4 regions of the Ancylobacter sp. WKF20 genome follow, and region 3 is predicted to be linked to each of the others. Evidence: predicted binding sites of a transcription regulator. Region 3 holds the regulator's gene; each other region holds the start of a gene.
The links. The regulator PhoB, encoded in region 3, activates phosphate uptake and scavenging genes when phosphate is short. The targets are predictions, from matches to a motif close to TGTCATNNANCTGTCAT.

Region 1 (4,736 bases), 2.1 Mb from region 3:
CACGTTCGATGGCGTTGAGGACGGCTTCGGGATCGTCCTTTGTGGCGGCTTCTTCGAGGATGATCTTCTCCATCTCCTCGACGTCGTGGAGGCGCTGGGGCCAGTCGCCGTCACGGATGCAGATCAGGCAGCGCACCACCTCGACGATGCCCTGCAGCAGCAGGAGCACGCCGGTGATGGGGATCAGCGCCTTGAACGGCCAGATCACCGGGCCGTCGGGGCTGAAGGAGGAGTGCTCGTTGAGCATGTAGGAGAGCTGGAAGTAGTTCCAGCCGGCATAGATCAGCGCGAGAATGCCGGGGAAGTAGAACAGGAAGAACAACACCAGGTCGCTCTTGGCCTGCGTCCGCGGCGACCATTTGCGGTACATGAAGTCGCCGCGCACATGGCCGTTGCGCGAGAGCGTGTAGGCGCCCGCCATCATGAACAGGGCGCCATAGAGCATCAGGCTGACATCGTAGGCCCAGGTGGTCGGATCGCGCAGGACATAGCGGCAGAACACCTCGTAGGTGATGGCCAGCATCAGGACGACGATGCACCAGGCGAAGGTCTTGCCGACAAAGGCGTTCAGCCGGTCAACGCCGAGCAGGAGGGATTGCATGGGACGGGCCTCGTCACGTGGGCACGCTTGAGGCATGGGCCGGCGCGGGGCCGCACGAAAGCGGCCGGCGCGGCGTCATGCCGGGGAGAGCAGCGGATGCGAAACGCCCCCCTCCGTAGCCGGAGAGGGGCGCCATCGGCGGTGGTTCAGGCCGTCTTGAAGAAGTGGTCGTAGGCGAACTTCGAGTCCGGCTCATATTCCAGCCGGAAGCCGACGATCCGCTTGGCCCATGCCTTCTGGCTGTCGACGACCTTCTTGAACACCGGGTCGGCGGAGAGGTTGGCGATGACCACGTCCCAGGCCTTGAGCTGGGCCTCCAGCACGGATCTGGGGGTCTGCAGAACCTTGACCCCGCGCGCCTTGATGGCCTCGAGATCCTTCGAGTAACGGTCCTGCGCCTTCCACATCATGGTGGCGGAGGTGGCGTCGGACGCGCCCTTGAGGATTTCCTGAACGTCCTTGGGCAGCCCGTCGAACTTGGTCTTGTTGAACAGGATCTCGAAGCATTCGAGCGCCTGATGATAGCTGCCGAGCATGTAGACCTTGGCGACGTCCGGGAAGCCGAGCACCAGGTCGGAGGAGGGGTTGTTGAACTCGGCGCCGTCGAGCAGGCCACGGTCGATGGCCGGCACGATTTCGCCGCCCGGTACGATGGTGACCGCCGCGCCGAATTCCTTGAACAGATCGGCGCCGAGGCCAACGGTCCGGTACTTCATGCCCTTCATGTCGGCGGGGCCGGTGATCTCCTTCTTGAACCAGCCGAGCGGCTGGCTCGGCATCGGCCCGGAGAGCATGCCGACCACGTTGAGCTTCAGCGTGTTCTGCACGAGGTCGTCATAAAGCTCCTGGCCGCCGCCATAGCGGACCCAGCCGAGCAGCTCGTCGGCGTCCCAGCCAAAGGCGGGGGCGGTGCCGAACAGCGAGAAGGCCTTGTTCTTGCCGTACCAATAGGCGGCGACGCCGTGACCGCCGTCGAGAATGCCGGACGACACCGCGTCGAGCATCTGGAAGGCGGGGACGACCGAACCGGCCGGCAGGATTTCCAGTTCCACGCGCCCGCCCGTCATCGCATTGACGCGCTTGACGTAGTCGCCGGCGAATTCGTGGAAGATGTCCTTGTTCGGCCAGGTGGACTGGAACTTCAGCTTGATGGGCGCCTGGGCATGCACCGCCGGGGCGGCGACCACGCTGGCGCCGGCCACCGCGGCCGCGGTGGTCATGAAACGGCGACGGCTTGTGCGGACGTCCTGACGCAGGTCCGCATTCTTCCCTGACGTGTCGGTCATGGGGATTCCTCCTATGGCGTTTCCTCGCGGGTCGAGCCCGCCGGGCGGCGCTTTTGCGCCTTGTCCCGATGCGCCAAGGAGACGATGACCCAAGGGTAAGTGCAAGCTCTAAATATCGGCATTTGCGGCGAAATGTTTCGACAAAAGTCGAATACTTCGGTGCCTTTGCGTCCGGCGCCGGCGGTTGCCGTCATGCCTCTGTCACGCAACGCCTTTTGAAGTGCGCGCCAGAGCGGGGCCTGCCCCCGCGTCAGACGAGGATTCTCCCATGCGCTCGCTTCTTCTCGCCGGTGTGTCCGCCCTGGTGCTGGGCCTTGCCCTGCCTGGCGCGCAGGCCCAGTCGCCCGCGCCGGTGTTCAACCGCATCGCCACCTTCAACGTGATCGACAACCTGCCGGCCGGTGCGGATGCCGCGAAGCCGACCTCGGCGGAAATCATCACCTTCACCGAAGACGGCAACACGCTGATCTACAGCGACAGCCCCGGCCAGCGCATCGGCTTTGTCGACATCACCGACCCGGCGGCGCCCAAGCCCGCGGGCGTGGTGGCGCTCGAGGGCGAGCCGACCACCACGGTGGTGATCGGCGGCAAGGCCTATGTCGGGGTGAACACCTCGGAGTCGAAGTCCAAGCCCTCCGGCCATCTCGCGGTGGTCGACATCGCCTCGCGCAAGGTCGAGGACAAGGTGGATCTCGGCGGCCAGCCGGACGCCGTCACCAAGAGCCCGGACGGGCGCTTCCTCGCCATCGCGATCGAGAATGAGCGCGACGAAGAGGTGAATGAGGGCGCCCTGCCGCAGCTGCCGGCCGGCAACCTGACCTATTTCGAGGTCAAGGACGGCCGTGTCGTCGACGCCTCGAAGAAGGTCGTGGAGCTCACCGGCCTTGCTGCCGTCGCCCCCGAAGACCCGGAGCCGGAATATCTCGACATCAATTCCAAGAACGAGGTGGTCATCACCCTGCAGGAGAACAACCACATCGTCGTGGTCGATCTCAACACCGGTAAGGTGACCGGCAGCTTCTCCGCCGGCACGGTCTCGCTCGACAAGATCGACACCAAGAAGGACGGGGTGATCGACCTCACCAGCGCGATCAAGGACACGCCGCGCGAGCCCGATACGGTGCAGTGGCTCGACGATGACCGCTTCGTCATCGCCAATGAAGGCGACTGGAAGGGCGGCACGCGCGGCTTCTCCATCTTCGACAAGACCGGCAAGCTGCTGTTCGACTCCGGCGTCGCGCCCGAACACATGGCCGTGCGCGTCGGGCACTATCCCGACAAGCGCAACAAGAAGGGCATCGAGATGGAGGGCGCGGAAGTCGCCACCTTCGATGGCCAGAAGCTGATCTTCGTCGCCTCCGAGCGCGGCTCGCTGGTCTATGTCTATCGCGACAAGGGCGGCGCGGAGGCCCCGGAGTTCCTGCAGGTTCTGCCGGGCGGCGTCGGGCCGGAGGGCCTGATGGCGATCCCCAAGCGCGACCTGTTCGTTACTGCCGCTGAGACCGATCTGCGCGAGGATGGCGGGATCGGGTCCGTCGTCACCGTGTATCAGCGCCAGCCCGGCGCCAAGCCGGCCTATCCGACCATCCTCTCCGAGAATGGCCCGGACGGACTGCCGATCTGGTGGTCGGCGCTTTCCGGCTTCGCGGCCGATCCGAAGGAGCCCGGCAAGCTCTACGCCGTGACCGACAGTGCCTATGCGCAGGCGCGCATCCTCACCGTCGACGCCACCAGCCTGCCGGCCAAGATCACCAAGGCGACCGTGCTTACCGTGGACGGCAAGCCGGCCAAGGGGCTCGACCTCGAGGGCATCGCGGTGCGCCCCGAGGGTGGCTTCTGGGTCGCCTCGGAAGGCAACCCGGAGAAGAAGGAGAACCCGACGCAGAACCTTCTGGTGCGGGTTGATGCCGATGGCACCGTCGCCGAGCAGATCGCGCTGCCCGAGGCGCTGGCCGCGCAGGCGACCCGCTTCGGCTTCGAGGGCGTCGCCGTCACCGGTTCGGGCGCCGACGAGACCGTGTGGCTCGCCGTGCAGCGCGAGTGGAAGGATGATCCGAAGGGCTTCGTGAAGATCCTCGCCTACAAGCCCGCCGACAAGAGCTGGACCTATGTGCGCTACCCGCTCGACAAGCCGGCCAAGGGCTGGATGGGCCTGTCCGAGCTGACCGCCTACAAGGACGGCTTCCTCGTCATCGAGCGCGACAATCAGGTCGGTCCGAACGCCAAGACCAAGAAGCTCACCTTCGTCTCGCTGAAGGGCGTGACCCCGGCTGCGCTTGGCAGCGAGGCTCAGCCGCCGGTTCTCACCAAGACCGAGGTGAAGGATCTGCTGCCGCTGCTCGCCGCCCCGCATGGCTATGTGCTCGACAAGGTCGAGAGCTTCACCATTGACGCCGTCGGTAACGCTTTCATCGTCACCGACAATGACGGCGTGGACGGCTCGTCTGGCGAGACCGAGTTCTTCGCCATCGGCACGCTGAACTGATCCGGCGGCCGATCTCCGGCTGATCCTTGCCTGACCCAAAGGCGGGCGCCGCGCGGCGCCCGCCTTTTTGCTGCGTGGCTGCTGGCTTTGTCCGATGGGGAATGACCACACTGGTCAGCGCATCCTCCGTCTGGTTTCAATGGCGGAGTGTCCGTGCGCCAGCGAGTGCCCATGCCCCAGCCCGACCACGCTTTCGCGTCACGCATCCCGGCCCGGCGGGGCCGGCTGTGCCTGACGGTTGGCTTGCTGGTGGCGACACTGGCGGGCTGCGCCGATGCAGGCCCGCCGCGCTATCAGGGCTATGCCGAGGGCGATCTGATCTTCGTCGGACCGGATGAGGCGGGCCGGTTGATCAGCCTCGCCG
Region 2 (4,736 bases), 1.0 Mb from region 3:
TCCCCGTGCAGGGGCCGGGCGAGCTGACCTATACGAGTTCCGGCCGGGTGATGGTCGGCCAATGGGTGGTGACCCCGGTCACGCTCTCCGGCAAGGAAGGCGCGAGCCTCACCACCGCGCCGCTGCCGGTGCTGGCGGTGACTGAGGTGCGCTGCCTGTCGAGCGCGCGCGACTGCACGCCCTCCAGCGACCCGCGCCATATCGCCATGGTCGGCGTGGGCTTTGCCCGCGAGGCCGACCGGCAGAGCCAGAGCACGCCGGACAAGAACCCGCTGCTCAACATCGCGCCGGGCGAGCGCCCGCGCCGGCAGGGCTACATCCTCACCACGGAGGGCGTGCATATCGGCCTCACCGCCGCCAATACGCGCGGGCCCTTCCGCTACCTCAAGCTGGAGCGCCGGCCGGATGGCACGGACTGGCAGCCGACGCCCGCTTGCATCAGCCTGAATGGCGCGACCCCGCCCGCCTGCGGCAGCGCGCTGGTCGATACCGGCGTCGGCGCCATGTTCATGACCGTGCCCGCCGCGCAGGCCGGGGCCGCGGGGGTAGGTGCGGACGGGTCACCCGCCCGCACGCTGCCGGAGGGCACGCAGGTCGCCATCAGCGTCGGCGCGGGAGTGCAGGCTTTTCCGCTCTACGCCTTCACCGTCGGCGACGGCTCCCCGCTCGCCCCCGAGGCGATCCATCTGCGCGTCGCCCCGGACCGGGTGTTCGTGAACACCTCGTTCCACCTGCTGAACGGCTATGACGTGCTGTTCGACGGGGAGGGCGGCTATGTCGGGTTTCGCGGGCGGTAGGGCGAGCTAGCCCGTAAAGCCAAGAGCTGCCGCGACCTGTTCGGGCGTCTCCGCGACGTCCTGTTGTCCCCGGCTGCGAAACGTGACCCGCGTCAGGCCGGGCTTCGCCGCCGTATCTGGCGGCGCCTCCGCGAAAGACTGGATTTCATCGGCATTGATGAAGACGGCGGATTTGTCGGGTCGGGTCAATTTGATCAGGATCATGGCTCTGCCCCCATCTGACAGCTCATGAAACGCTACCACAGGTTGTTTTGCAATCCGTGTGCATTGCCCTGTGTCCACGGACCCTTGCCGAGTATAGTCCTCACACCAGGCTGAGCAGCAGTGCCGCCAGCAGGATGATCGCCGCCCAGAGGTCGGAATACATGGCGACCGTCTCGCGCAGGTTGCGGTGCGGGCGGCGGGCGTGGTTGAGGCCGGCGAGGCCGAGGAACAGGCCGCCGACCAGCGCCACCGGCAGCACCCAGGCGGAAAACACCAGCGACAGCAGGCCGGTCAGGCCGATGGCGACATTGGCGAAGCCAAGCTCCTGCGCCAGTACATGGGCGCGCGGCTCGTCGATGCCGAGAATGCCCTTCACGGTGAAGGCCGGCTTCCAGATCTGCGTGACGCCGGCGAGCAGCAGTCGCACGCCCACCGCCCAGAAGGCGAACCATTTGATGGCGACCACGACGAAGGCGCCGACGCCGCTGGTGGTCGCGAGTTCGCCGGCGATGCTCACCACTGGCAGGATCACCATGGTGAGCAGAATGATCGCGTAATACATGCGTCCCCCGATAGAAGCGTCCCTGCGCGGCCGCGCCGTCCGCGCCCTGCGGCGCGCGCCCCGCGCCATGGTGGGGGCGGGGAGAGCGGGGGTCAATGCGGGGAGGCAGCTCACCCGTTCCCCGGACAAGCCGCGCAGGGCGCGGCGATGATCCGGGGCCCAGGGGAGACTCCGCCGCAGGCGGCTTTGTTGTTCTCTGCCGTCACGAGAGACGGCCAAAGACTCGTCCGCTGGGTCCCGGCTCGCCTTCCGCTGGCGCTGCAGGCGTCCGGGACACGGGCCCCACAGCCGTCATCCCGGCCGGAGCGCAGCGGAGAGCCGGGATCGTACGCCACGCTTTCCTGGTCAGTGGCGGCTCGCGATCCCGGATCGGCCTTTGGCCGTCCGGGATGACGTTAGGTCCGGGAGGTTCACGGAACTGTCGCATGGGCTTCATCGACGTGTCATCGCCCGGGACTACCCCAAGCCGGTCTTTCACAGGCCGGCGGAGATCCGATGGCGGCAGCGCTTCAACTCGACCGTGTGAGCAAGACCTATGGCGCCATGCGCGCCGTGGAGAATGTCTCGCTGACCATCCAGCCGGGCGAGCGCGTGGCGCTCATCGGGGCCTCCGGCTCCGGCAAGTCGACGCTGATCCGCCTCGCCGCGGGCCTCATTCTCGCCGATCCGCAGGGGCAGGGCTCCGGCGCGGTGCATTCCTTCGGCGTGAAGGTGCAGGAAGGCGGCAGGCTCGCCGGTGATGTGCGCGCGGCGCGCCGGCATATCGGCCTCGTGTTCCAGCAATTCGCGCTCGCCGGGCGCATGTCGGTGCTGACCAATGTGCTGGTCGGCGCGCTCGGGCGCATCAGCGTGCTGCGCGGCACGCTCGGCCTGTTCAACGACGATGAGCGCCGCACCGCCTATGCCGCGCTGGCCGAGGTCGGCATCGCCCAGCACGCCATGAAGCGGGCGCGCGAACTCTCCGGCGGCCAGCAGCAGCGCGTCGCCATTGCCCGCGCGCTGGTGCAGGGCGCCAAGCTCGTGCTGGCGGACGAGCCCATCGCCTCGCTCGACCCGAAATCCGCCAAGCGGGTGATGGACACGCTGGTGACGATGAGCCGCGACCACGGCATCGCGCTGGTCGTCTCGCTGCACCAGGTGGACTACGCCACCGCCTATTTCGACCGCGTGGTGGCGATGAATGCCGGCCGCGTCGTGTTTGACGGCCCGGCGTCGCAGATCAACGCCGCGTTCCTGACCGAGCTCTACGGCGCCAGCGCCGAGGAGCTGATCCTGCCCAGCCAGTTCGTCGTCGGCGCCTCCGTGCCGGCCGAGACCCCCGACATCCAGACCGTATCCTGACAGGAGCGACATCCATGAAGCGCATTCTCGCGGCCGGCCTCGTGCTCGCCGGCCTGACCGCCCCGCTGGCGGCGCAGGAAGTCAAGGAGCTGAACTTCGGCTTCATCTCCACCGAGTCCTCGGCGAACCTCGCCAAGAGCTTCGAGCCCCTGCTCAAGGACATGGAAAAGGCCATCGGCGTGCCGGTGAAGCCGTTCTTCGTCGGCGACTATGCCGGCGTCATCGAGGGCATGCGCTTCAAGAAGGTCGATATCGGCTGGTTCGGCAACAAGTCGGCCATGGAAGCGGTGGACCGCGCCAATGGCGAAGTGTTCGTCAAGACCGCCAAGCCGGACGGTTCCTCGGGCTATTACTCGCTGATCGTCACCAATGTCGACCGCAGCGACATCAACAACCTCAAGGACATCCTTGATTGCTCGAAGGGTTATAACTTCGGCAATGGCGATCCGAACTCGACCTCGGGCTTCCTGGTCCCGAGCTACTACGTGTTCGCGATGAACAATGTCGACCCGGTGAAGTGCTACAAGCGCGTCGTCAGCGGCAACCATGAGAGCAACCTGCTCGCGGTGGCCAACAAGCAGGTCGACTTCGCGACCAACAACACCGAAAACATGACCCGCCTGCAGATGACCCGCCCGGAAGAGGCGAAGAAGATCAAGGAAGTGTGGCGCTCGCCGATGATCGCCGGCGACCCGATCGTGTGGCGCAAGGACCTGCCGGCCGACCTGAAGGCGAAGATCTACACCTTCTTCATGACCTATGGCCGCAACGGCACGCCGGAAGAGATCGAGGCGGCCCGCGCCGTGCTCGCCAAGACCTCGGACGGCTGGGGCCCCTTCCTCGCCTCCTCCGACGCCCAGCTGATCCCGATCCGCCAGCTCGAGCTGTTCAAGGCGAAGGTCAAGGCGCAGAACGACGAGAAGCTCTCGGCTGACGAGAAGGCCGCGAAGATCAAGGAAATCGACGCCAAGCTCGCCGCCCTCGACGAGCAGCAGAAGAAGCTCCCCTCCATGTGAGGTGGCATAGGGGCGGCGCCTGCGCCGCCCCGTTCTCTACCCAAGAAGCGGCGGCGTCTGCGCCGCCCCGTTTCTCGCCGATCCGGGGCGGCCCGCGTGCCGCCCCGTCTTCGTGGCAGCCGGTTTCGGCTGCTCCCGCCCTCGGATCTCCCGGACGGATTGTCTCGCCCCATGACCAGCTCTGCTGCCGCCCACCGCTCCGCCGTCGCCGCGCTGCCGGCCCCGCCGCACACGCCGCTGACCACGCGTCTCGCCCGCCTCGCCATCGCGGCGGCTGGCGTGACGGTGCTGGTGTTCTCCTGGCATGAGGCGGAGATGGACCCGGCGCAGCTGGTGCGCGACGCCGGCAACATGGCGACACTGGGCGCCGACTTCCTGCGGCCCGACTTCACCGACATCGACGTCTATTTCAACGCGATGCTGGAGACGCTGGCCATCGCCATCTGGGGCACGCTGCTGGCGGTGATCGCCGGCATCCCCTTCGGCATCCTCTCGGCCGACAATGTCGTGCCGCGCTGGGTCGCCTTCCCGATCCGCCGGGTGATGGATGCCTGCCGCGCCATCAACGAGCTGGTCTTCGCGCTGATCTTCATCGCCGCCGTCGGCCTCGGCCCCTTCGCCGGCGTGCTGGCGCTGTTCATCCACACCACGGGCGTCGTCGCCAAGCTGTTCTCCGAGGCGGTGGAGGCGATCGACCCCGCCCCCGTCGAGGGCATTCGCGGCACCGGCGGCACCTGGCTGCAGGAGATCATCTATGGCGTGCTGCCGCAGGTGCTGCCGCTGTGGATCTCCTACGCGCTCTACCGCTTTGAATCG
Region 3 (4,736 bases):
GGCTCGCTGATCCAGATCGGCGTCGCCCTCGTCATCGGCACGCCGATCGGGCTGATGTGCGGCACCTTCCTCGCCGAGAACGGCCGGGGCACGCAGATCGCCAACGCCGTGCGCTTCGTCAATGACGTGCTGCTCTCGGCGCCCTCGATCCTCATCGGCCTGTTCGTCTACCAGCTCCTCGTCGTCCCGGTCGGTGGCTTCTCCGGCTGGGCCGGCTCGATCGCCCTGGCGATCCTGGTCATCCCGGTCGTGGTGCGCACCACCGAGGACATGCTGAACCTGGTGCCGATCGGCCTGCGCGAGGCGGCCTTCGCGCTCGGCGCGCCGCAGTGGAAGGTCGTGACCTTCATCACCTGGCGCGCGGCCCGCGCCGGCATCGTCACCGGCATCCTGCTGGCCGTCGCCCGCGCCGCCGGCGAGACCGCGCCGCTGCTGTTCACCTCGCTCGGCAATAATGGCTGGTCGATCAGCCTCAACGCGCCGATGGCCTCGCTGCCGATCGCCATCTATCAGTACGCCGCCAGCCCCTTCGAGGACTGGGTCGCCCTGGCCTGGGCCGGCGCGCTCATCATCACCGTCGGGGTGCTGACCCTGAACATTCTTTCCCGCCTCGTCCTGGCGAAGATGAAGTGAGACGGACCATGAATTTCGCTGCTGAAACGTCGATCGACATCGCCTCCGCCGTGAACCGCGCCACCGCGCCGTCCGCCGAGCCCAAGCTCAAGGTCGAGGGGCTGAATTTCTTCTATGGCGACAACCACGCCCTGAAGAACATCAATTTCGAGATCCCCGAGAAGCGCGTCACCGCGATGATCGGCCCCTCGGGCTGCGGCAAGTCCACGCTGCTGCGCATCTTCAACCGCATGTACCAGCTCTATCCGGGCCAGCGCGCGGAAGGGAAGATCCTGTTCGACGGCGTCGACCTGCTCTCCAAGGAGCTGGACTCCACCGTGGTGCGCTCGCGCATCGGCATGGTGTTCCAGAAGCCGACGCCCTTCCCGATGTCGATCTATGACAACATCGCCTTCGGCGTGAAGCTGCATGAGCGGCTCTCCAAGGCGCAGATGGACGAGCGCGTGGAGTGGTGCCTGCGCAAGGCGGCGATCTGGGAGGAGACCAAGGACCGTCTCCACACCTCCGCGCTCGGCATGTCCGGCGGCCAGCAGCAGCGCCTGTGCATCGCCCGCACCATCGCCGTGCGCCCGGAAGTGATCCTGCTCGACGAGCCCACCTCGGCGCTCGACCCGATCTCGACCTCGAAGATCGAGGACCTGATCGACGAGCTGAAGCAGGAATTCACCATCGTCATCGTGACGCACAACATGCAGCAGGCGGCGCGCTGCGCCGACATCACCTCCTTCTTCTATCTCGGCGAGCTGATCGAGGTCGCCGCGTCGAACGAGATCTTCACCAATCCGCGCGAGGCCCGCACCCGCGACTACATCACCGGCCGCTTCGGCTGAGCCGGCAGAGGAGCCTCCCATGACCGAACATATCGTTTCGTCCTTCGACGCCGACCTCAAGGAACTCAGCCGCCGCGTGGTGGAGATGGGTGGTCAGGCCGAGCGCCTCGTCGCGGATTCGGTCGAGGCGCTGGTCAAGCGCGACACCGAGCTCGCCCAGAAGGTGATCGTGCTCGACGGCCCGGTCGACCTGCTCCAGCGCGAGATCGAGGAAAAGGCCATCCTCACCATCGCCCGCCGCCAGCCGCTGGCCGGCGACCTGCGCGAGATCGTGGCCGCCATGCGCATCGCCAACGACCTCGAGCGCATCGGCGACCTCGCCAAGAACACCGCCAAGCGCGTGCTGGCGCTGACCGGCGAGTTCCACCCGCAGAAGCTGGTGCGCGGCGTCGAGCACATGTCCGGCATGGTGCTGGAGCAACTCAAGATGGTGCTGGACTCCTATGCCAGCCGCGACAATGACCGCGCGCTGGAAGTCTGGCGCCGCGATGGCGACATCGACGTCCTCTACACCTCGCTGTTCCGCGAACTCCTGACCTATATGATGGAGGATCCGCGCAACATCTCGCTGTGCACGCATCTGCTGTTCTGCGCCAAGAACATCGAGCGCATCGGCGACCACGCCACCAACATCGCCGAGACCGTGAACTATCTCGCCACCGGTCAGCAGCTCACCGACGAGCGGCCGAAGCAGGATACCAGCAGCCTCACCTCGCTGCCCTTCCCGGCCTGAGGCCGGCGTGACCGACGACCGGGGATGACGCCATGCCCACCAATATTCTGATCGTGGAGGATGAGGAGCCCCTCACCCTCCTGCTGCGCTACAACCTCGAATCCGAAGGCTATGCCGTCGACAGCGTGGGGCGCGGCGACGAGGCGGAGACCCGGCTGCGCGAGAGCGTGCCGGACCTCCTGATCCTCGACTGGATGCTGCCGGGCCTCTCCGGCATCGAGCTGTGCCGGCGCCTGCGGGCCCGGCCGGAGACCGAGCGCATGCCCGTTCTCATGCTCACCGCCCGCGGCGAGGAGACCGAGCGGGTGCGCGGCCTCGCCACCGGCGCCGACGACTATGTGGTGAAGCCCTTCTCGGTGCCCGAGCTGGTCGCCCGCGTGCGGGCCCTGCTGCGCCGGGCCAAGCCCGAGCATGTCTCGACGCTCTTGCGCGCCGGCGACATCGAGCTCGACCGCGAGACCAAGCGCGTCCACCGCGCCGGGCGCGAGCTGCATCTCGGCCCGACCGAATTCCGGCTGCTCGAATTCCTCATGCAGTCGCCCGGCCGGGTCTATTCGCGCGAGCAACTGCTCGATGGCGTGTGGGGCCAGGACGTCTATATCGACGAGCGCACGGTCGACGTGCATGTCGGCCGCCTGCGCAAGGCGCTCAATCGCCCGCGCCAGCCGGACCCCATCCGCACCGTGCGCGGCTCGGGCTACTCGTTCAACGAGATGTTCGCCCGCGCCCATTGAGCGGGGGCGAAGCGATGTTCGCCCCCGTGCCCTAGGCGCGGAACCTGAATGACAAGCCGCCGATCCGCGAGGACCGGCGGCTTTTTCATGAAGGCGCGGAGCCCGCGTGCCAGCCCCTACCGCGCCCCTGCCGCGTTGCCTCCCGCGGCGGGATATGAAACATCATCCGCCTACCGCGACGGTGCGCGTCTCATTCGCTCCCTGCCGGCGCGGTCCTCCCGATGGAGAGCGGATGGTCACGTCAATGTCAGCGCCCGAGAGCGCGCCTCTGCCGGAGGCAGACGCCGGCGAGGCCCGACGGGCCGATCTATGGGCCGCCTTCCTGCTGGCGGGCCTCGCGACCGCCTTTATCGCCTTCACAGTCTGGCCGGGGCTGATGTCGTTCGACAGCCTCTATGCCTACCGCCAGTCCATTGAGGGGGTCGACACGGCGCTATGGCCGCCCGTGCATGACTATCTGTTCTTCATCTTCCGGCACCTGCCCGGCAATCCCGGCGGGCTGCTGCTCTTCCAGTCCTTCGCCCTGTTCCTCTCGGCCAACCTCATCATCCGCCATCTCGCGCCATCGGCCACCGTGTCGGTCCCGCTCATGGCGATGTTCTTCGGCCTGTTCGTCGCGTTTCCCACGCTGCTCGGCGCCCTGATCGTGCTGTGGAAGGACGTGACCGTCGGCACCTTCGCCGTCATGGCGGTCGCCCTTTGGCTCTCAGGCACGCGCCGCTTCTCCTGGGCGAGATTCCTCGCGCTGTTCGCCTGCGTCACCATCTCCATCGCACTGCGCTACAACGCCCTGCCGCTGGTGCTGCCCTTCATGCTGCTGGTCGTCTGGCGGCCCGCCGGTCCCGCATCGACCGGCCGGCAGCAGGCGGCGGCCGGTCTCGGCATCGTGGTGACGCTGGCTCTTGCCTATGCGAGCACGCTCTGGCGCCTGCCGGACCTCCAGCGGCTGCCGTCGGTCGCGCCGATGATGACGAACATCAAGCTGTGGGACATCGCCGGCACCTCGGTCTGCGCCGGGCAGTCCCTGCTGACCGATGTCGTCACCCCCGGCGACCCGTTCACGGTGGAGGAGCTGCGGGCGCTGTACAATCCCCGCCATATCAACCTGACCTTCGACACGCCGCTATGGAATGAGCGCCTCGGCACCCGCTATGTGTGGCGCAGCGTGCCGGCCATCGAGCAGCGCTGGCGGGAGATTCTGGTCGCGCATCCCGGCTGCTATCTCGCCACCCGCCTTGCGGTGTTCGAGCAGCAGATGGGCCTCAACACCCCCGTCACCTATTACCCGACCCATGGCGGCATCGACGACAATCCCTACGGCTTCACCCTGGCCTTTCCCGAGCGCGCGGCCCGCCTCATCCAGATGATCGTCGAGGGCGCCAACGCGCCGTGGCGGCGTGGCTATGTGCTGGCGGGGCTTGCCCTGTTCTTCCTGCTGCCGGCGCTGTGGATCGACCGGCGGGGCGCAATACTGCCGCTCGCGCTCTATGCCGGCACGCTCGGTTTTCTGGGACTGCTCTTCGTCGCCGCCCCGGCGGGGGATGCGCGCTACATCTTCCCGCCCGGCGTGTTCGCGGCACTGGTCATCGTCACCTCGCTGGCCTGCATTGCCCGCGCGCGCCACGCGCGCCGCGTCCTAGCGCTGTAGGGAAAGACGCGCGCCTCACCCCGTCCGCTGCGGCCGCACGCGGTACTGCGCCTCGATCTCCAGCAGGCGCTGCTTGCGCCAGAGGCCGCCGCCATAGCCGGTGAGCGCGCCATCCGCGCCGATGACGCGGTGGCAGGGGATGATGAGGGCCAGCTGGT
Region 4 (4,736 bases), 160 kb from region 3:
ATCAACGTGACCGCCCCGACCGGGCTGCGCGCCATTGAGCGGCTGGGTGGCGGCAACCTCGCGGCCAAGGTGTGGGACGCGATCGAGGCCCGGCGCGGCTGACAAACAAAACGGCCGGCCGCGGGGTTTTTCCCCTCGGCCGGCCGTGGATTGTCAGTGCAGTCGGGTGGACGATCAGGCCGATGAGGCCGATCCGTCCAGCTCAACTGACCGATCAGTGCAGGCTCAGCGTTACCAGCTCGTTCTGCTGCGCGGAGGCGATCGCCGCCTCGCGGCTGTCGGTCAGCATGATCGGCGTGCCGTCGGCGGCATTCAGCGTGTAGAGCTGCAGCCCCGGCGCGAGGCGCGCCTGCGGAAACATCTCCGCCGCCTGTTCCGAACGGATGGGTTTCACATAGGCGATATGCCCGTCGCCGAGATTGGCGAAGGCTTCGGGGGACAGCGCCCCGGCCATGGCCTCGCCAACCGAGGCCGCATCAATCTGGAAGTCATTGGTCATGGTCCGCGACTCCTTTCGTAGCTGTCGAGACCGGATTTCGGGCACCCTCACTCGTCGGTCGCTATGGTGATACGTCGGACGACGCGTTCCGGTTCCGGTCGGACGAGATCGACCGACAGGAGACCGTTCTTCAGCTCGGCGCCGAGAACCCGCATGCCATCGGCCAGCACGAAGGTGCGCTGGAACTGGCGGGCGGCGATGCCGCGATGAAGATAGACACGCTCGGTCTCGTCGACCTGGCGGCCGCGGATCACGAGTTCCTTCTCCTCGACGGTGACGTCGAGCTGCTCGCGGGTGAAACCGGCGACGGCCAGCGTGATGCGCAGGCGGTCCGGCTCCCCGGTGAGGCAGACCCGCTCCACATTATAGGGCGGATAGCCGTCCGAGCCTTTCATGACGCGGTCGAGCGCCCGCTCGACCTCATCAAAGCCGAGCAGGAAGGGGCTCGACAGCGAGGGAATACGCGACATGCTCCCAAAGTCCTTGTCTGAAGCGACTTTGCGTGATGGGACCCGGTGACGGCGTCCCGTTGCGCTCAGATATGGGAGAGGGCGGCGTGGCGCGCAAGATCATTGGCGCCGGGCCTGCGCGAAAAGGCCGCGCGCGATGCATCGCCGGCGGGATCGCCGATCCGTCCGCCGTTCAGGCGGCGTGGCGCTCGCCATTGACGCCGAAATGATCGAGATAGCGCGGGCTGATGCGCTCGACCGGCAGCACGATCAGCACATCCGTCGTGCCGAACTGGTGATCGACCACGGCGCCGCGGCCGATCTGCGCGCCGAGCCGCAGATAGCCCTTGATGAGCGGCGGCAGTTCGTTCAGCGCCGCCTTGGCGTCGAGCCCCTCGACCGGCACGAGGTCCATGCGCGCGGCGTGGCGGGGCAGGGCGTCGGCCGACCATTCCGGATCGACCGGGGCGAAATGATGCAGGAAGGCGAGCGGGCGGGCGAGCGCCGCCGGATTAGTGCCTTCCAGGCTGGCGCAGCCGAACATCACATCAATGCCGTGCTGGCGGACATAGGCCCAGATGCCGTGCCAGAGCAGCTCCACTGTGCGCTTGGTGCGGTAGGGGCGCAGCACGCAGGAGCGGCCGAGCTCCAGGAAGCGCCGGCCGGGATGGCGGGCGAGCAGCGGGGCGATGTCGAACTCGCCCGCCGTGTAGAAGCCGCCATGGCGCTGGGCGATCTCCTGCCGCAGCAGCCGGTAGGTGCCGACCACGCGCGGCACGGCGCGGCCGCGCACCATGCGGCAATTGTCATGGTCGAGCACCAGAAGGTGGTCGCAAATGGCGTCGAACGCGTCGACATCGCGCCGGGCGAGGCGGGCGGCGGCGGCGGGGATCGCCGACATCTCCTCATAGAACACCTCGTAGCGCAGGCGCTGGGCGCGGCGCACATCGGCCGCCGTCACCGCGAGGCGCACTTCCAGCGCGCCGATGCGCCCGAGCACCACCGGCCCGCCGGGCGAGCGGCTCTCGCGGTGGCGCAGGCCCGAATAGGAACGCAGCGCCGGCATGAAGCGGGAGGGGTCGAGCGCCGCCGGCACGAGGCGCAGCGGGGCGGGGGTCGACGGGGTGGAGGTTGAAGCGGCACGAGCGGGGCGCAGCGGCCGCAGCAGCGCCGGGGCGAGCACGGAGGGGCGGAGGAAAGCGGGCTTCAGCAGCGCCCGCAGGACCGAGGCGGCGGTGGCAGGCGCCGTTTCGACAGTCGCGTCGGCCAGCATCTCGGTCATCACAATCCCCCGGCTCCGGTCGATTATATCGATCCCCCGAGAAGAATCACATCTCTAGGACGCGCATGTGACAGGCGGCGGGCGTGGCGGGTCGGCCTGGCACCGTCCGCCCCGGGCCATTCCCGCCAGATGTCCGCCGCCTCCCCCTCCGCAGGCGTCATCCCGGCCGGAGCGAAGCGGAGAGCCGGGATCGTCGGGGGGCTTTCGCGGCGCGCGATCCCGGCTCGGCCTTCGGCCGTCCGGGATGACGTTTGAGTTTCAGTACGCCGTCATCCCCGGGCTTGACCCGGGGATCCACGTCTTTGGCGGCGTGCGGCGGCGGGGAGTCGTGGATGGCCGGGTCAAGCCCGGCCATGACGTCGTTAGGGTTGGGCGCCGCGTGGCTTGTCCGGGAAACGGTTTGGCCGCGCCCTTCTGCCGCGCCCGGCACGACGCAGGCCGTCGAGCTACCCCCTCCGCAGGCAGTCATCCCGGCCGCAGCGAAGCGGAGAGCCGGGATCGTTGGGGCATAGGTGGGGCACGATTCTGGCTCGGCGCGCGATCCCGTACCTGCGAGCGATCCCGGCTCGGCCGTTGGCCGTCCGGGATGACGTTGACCTTCAGCACGCCGTCATCCCCGGGCTTGACCCGGGGATCCACGTCTTTGGCGGCGTGCGGCGGGGAGTCGTGGATGGCCGGGTCAAGCCCGGCCATGACGTCGTTAGGGTGGGCGCCGCGTGGCTTGTCCGGGAAACGGTTTGGCCGCGCCCTTCTGCCGCGACCGGCACGATGCTGGCCGGCCATGTGCCTCTGCCGCGCCCGGCAGGACGCAGGCCGTCGAGCTACCCGTCCGCAGGTCGTCATCCCGGCCGGAGCGAAGCGGAGAGCCGGGATCGTTCGGGGGCTTCGGCGGGACACGATCCCGGCTCGGCGCGCGATCCCGTACCTGCGAGCGATCCCGGCTCGGCCGTTGGCCGTCCGGGATGACGCCTTTGCCCCTCACGCGTCCCTCCACATTCGCGCCCGTCATCCCCGGGCTTAACCCGGGGATCCACGTCTTTTCGATGCGTGCGGCGGCCGGGAGTCGTGGATGGCCGGGTCAAGCCCGGCCATGACGTCGTTAAGGTGTGTCGCGACCTCCGCTTTCTCGAAGCGTGGGTGCCACAACCCCGTCGGTTCGCCAGCCCCCCGCCCCCTCACGCCGCCGCGGCGGCGCGGTCGGCGGCGGAGCGGTAGGCGAGGGCTTCGGCGATCTGGGTGCGCCCGACGCTCTCGGCGCCGGCGAGGTCGGCCAGCGTGCGGGCGACGCGCAGCACGCGGTGATAGCCGCGCGCCGAGAGCCGCATCAGCCGGGCGGCGTCCGCCAGCAAAGCCGCGCCCGCCTCGTCCGGGGCGGCGATCTCCTCGAGGATCGGCCCGCTCGCCTCGGCATTGGTCGACAGGTCCGGGCGGCCGAGCGCGCGGAAGCGGGCGCGCTGGGCCTGCCGCGCCGCGCTCACGCGGGCGGCGACCGCCGCGCTCGGCTCGGAAGGGCCCGGCCGCACCAGATCAATCGCCGCCACGGCGGGCACGTCGAGATGCAGGTCGATGCGGTCGAGGAAGGGGCCGGAGAGCCGGTCCTGATACTCGCTGGCGCAGCGCGGCCCGCGCCGGCAGGTATGGCCGGGCTCGCCCGCGCGCCCGCAGCGGCAGGGATTCATCGCGGCGATGAGCTGGAAGCGGGCGGGATAGGCGATGCGGTGATTGGCGCGGGCGATCACCGCCTCGCCGGTCTCCAGCGGCTGGCGCAGCGAATCCAGCACGACGGGGGCGAATTCCGGCAGCTCGTCGAGGAACAGCACGCCATTATGGGCAAGCGAGACCTCGCCCGGCCGCGCCCGCATGCCGCCGCCCACCATGGCGGCCATGCTGGCGGAATGATGCGGGGCGCGGAACGGGCGGCGATTGGTGAGCGCGCCGCCCTGCAGGGCGCCGGCCACCGAGGCGATCATCGAGACCTCCAGCAGCTCGGCCGGGCCGAGCGGGGGCAGGATGGAGGGCAGGCGCTGCGCCAGCATCGACTTGCCGGCGCCCGGCGGGCCGCAGAGCAGGAGATTGTGCCGGCCGGCGGCGGCGATCTCGAGCGCCCGCTTGGCGGTTTCCTGCCCCTTCACCTCGGCGAGGTCCGGCAGCGCGGCGTTGCCGCCCTCAAGCCGGGGCTCGGGCCGGCCGAGCAGCTGGCGGCCGCTGAAATGATTGACCAGCTGCATGAGCGAGGCCGGCGCCAGCACCGGCATGTCCGGGCTCGCCCAGGCGGCTTCCGCCCCGCAGGCTTCCGGGCAGATGAGGCCGTGGCCGCGCGCATTGGCGCCGATGGCGGCGGGCAGCACGCCGGCGACCGGGGCGATGCGGCCATCGAGCGCGAGCTCGCCGACCACGGTAAAGCCGTCCAGCGCGTCGGTGCCGATGGCGCCGATGGCGGCCATGAGGCCGAGCGCGATGGGCAGGTCGTAATGGCTGCCTTCCTTCGGCAAGTCGGCTGGGGCGA

Region 1: AncyloWKF20_RS07015 (esterase-like activity of phytase family protein) is a predicted target of PhoB. The motif match lies at 2,076-2,092, and genes of this name have one in related genera.
Region 2: phnC (phosphonate ABC transporter ATP-binding protein) is a predicted target of PhoB. The motif match lies at 1,994-2,010, and genes of this name have one in related genera.
Region 4: AncyloWKF20_RS16185 (GNAT family N-acyltransferase) is a predicted target of PhoB. The motif match lies at 2,287-2,303, and genes of this name have one in related genera.

Annotation. Positions count from the first base shown of each region.
Region 1 covers NZ_CP121679.1:1,529,530-1,534,265, reverse strand. Annotated here, with positions in the region: gene AncyloWKF20_RS07025 (TRAP transporter small permease subunit) at 1-601, opposite strand, end outside; gene AncyloWKF20_RS07020 (TRAP transporter substrate-binding protein) at 748-1,887, opposite strand; gene AncyloWKF20_RS07015 (esterase-like activity of phytase family protein) at 2,156-4,372, shown strand; gene AncyloWKF20_RS07010 (HlyD family efflux transporter periplasmic adaptor subunit) at 4,544-4,736, shown strand, end outside.
Region 2 covers NZ_CP121679.1:70,056-74,791, forward strand. Annotated here, with positions in the region: gene AncyloWKF20_RS00320 (hypothetical protein) at 1-797, shown strand, start outside; gene AncyloWKF20_RS00325 (hypothetical protein) at 804-1,001, opposite strand; gene AncyloWKF20_RS00330 (hypothetical protein) at 1,102-1,563, opposite strand; gene phnC (phosphonate ABC transporter ATP-binding protein) at 2,059-2,904, shown strand; gene phnD (phosphonate ABC transporter substrate-binding protein) at 2,919-3,920, shown strand; gene phnE (phosphonate ABC transporter, permease protein PhnE) at 4,092-4,736, shown strand, end outside.
Region 3 covers NZ_CP121679.1:3,667,705-3,672,440, reverse strand. Annotated here, with positions in the region: gene pstA (phosphate ABC transporter permease PstA) at 1-633, shown strand, start outside; gene pstB (phosphate ABC transporter ATP-binding protein PstB) at 642-1,463, shown strand; gene phoU (phosphate signaling complex protein PhoU) at 1,483-2,196, shown strand; gene phoB (phosphate regulon transcriptional regulator PhoB) at 2,229-2,930, shown strand; gene AncyloWKF20_RS16910 (hypothetical protein) at 3,175-4,578, shown strand; gene AncyloWKF20_RS16905 (methylated-DNA--[protein]-cysteine S-methyltransferase) at 4,594-4,736, opposite strand, start outside.
Region 4 covers NZ_CP121679.1:3,505,275-3,510,010, forward strand. Annotated here, with positions in the region: gene gshB (glutathione synthase) at 1-102, shown strand, start outside; gene AncyloWKF20_RS16175 (DUF1150 domain-containing protein) at 215-499, opposite strand; gene AncyloWKF20_RS16180 (Hsp20 family protein) at 547-969, opposite strand; gene AncyloWKF20_RS16185 (GNAT family N-acyltransferase) at 1,142-2,230, opposite strand; gene AncyloWKF20_RS16190 (YifB family Mg chelatase-like AAA ATPase) at 3,406-4,736, opposite strand, start outside.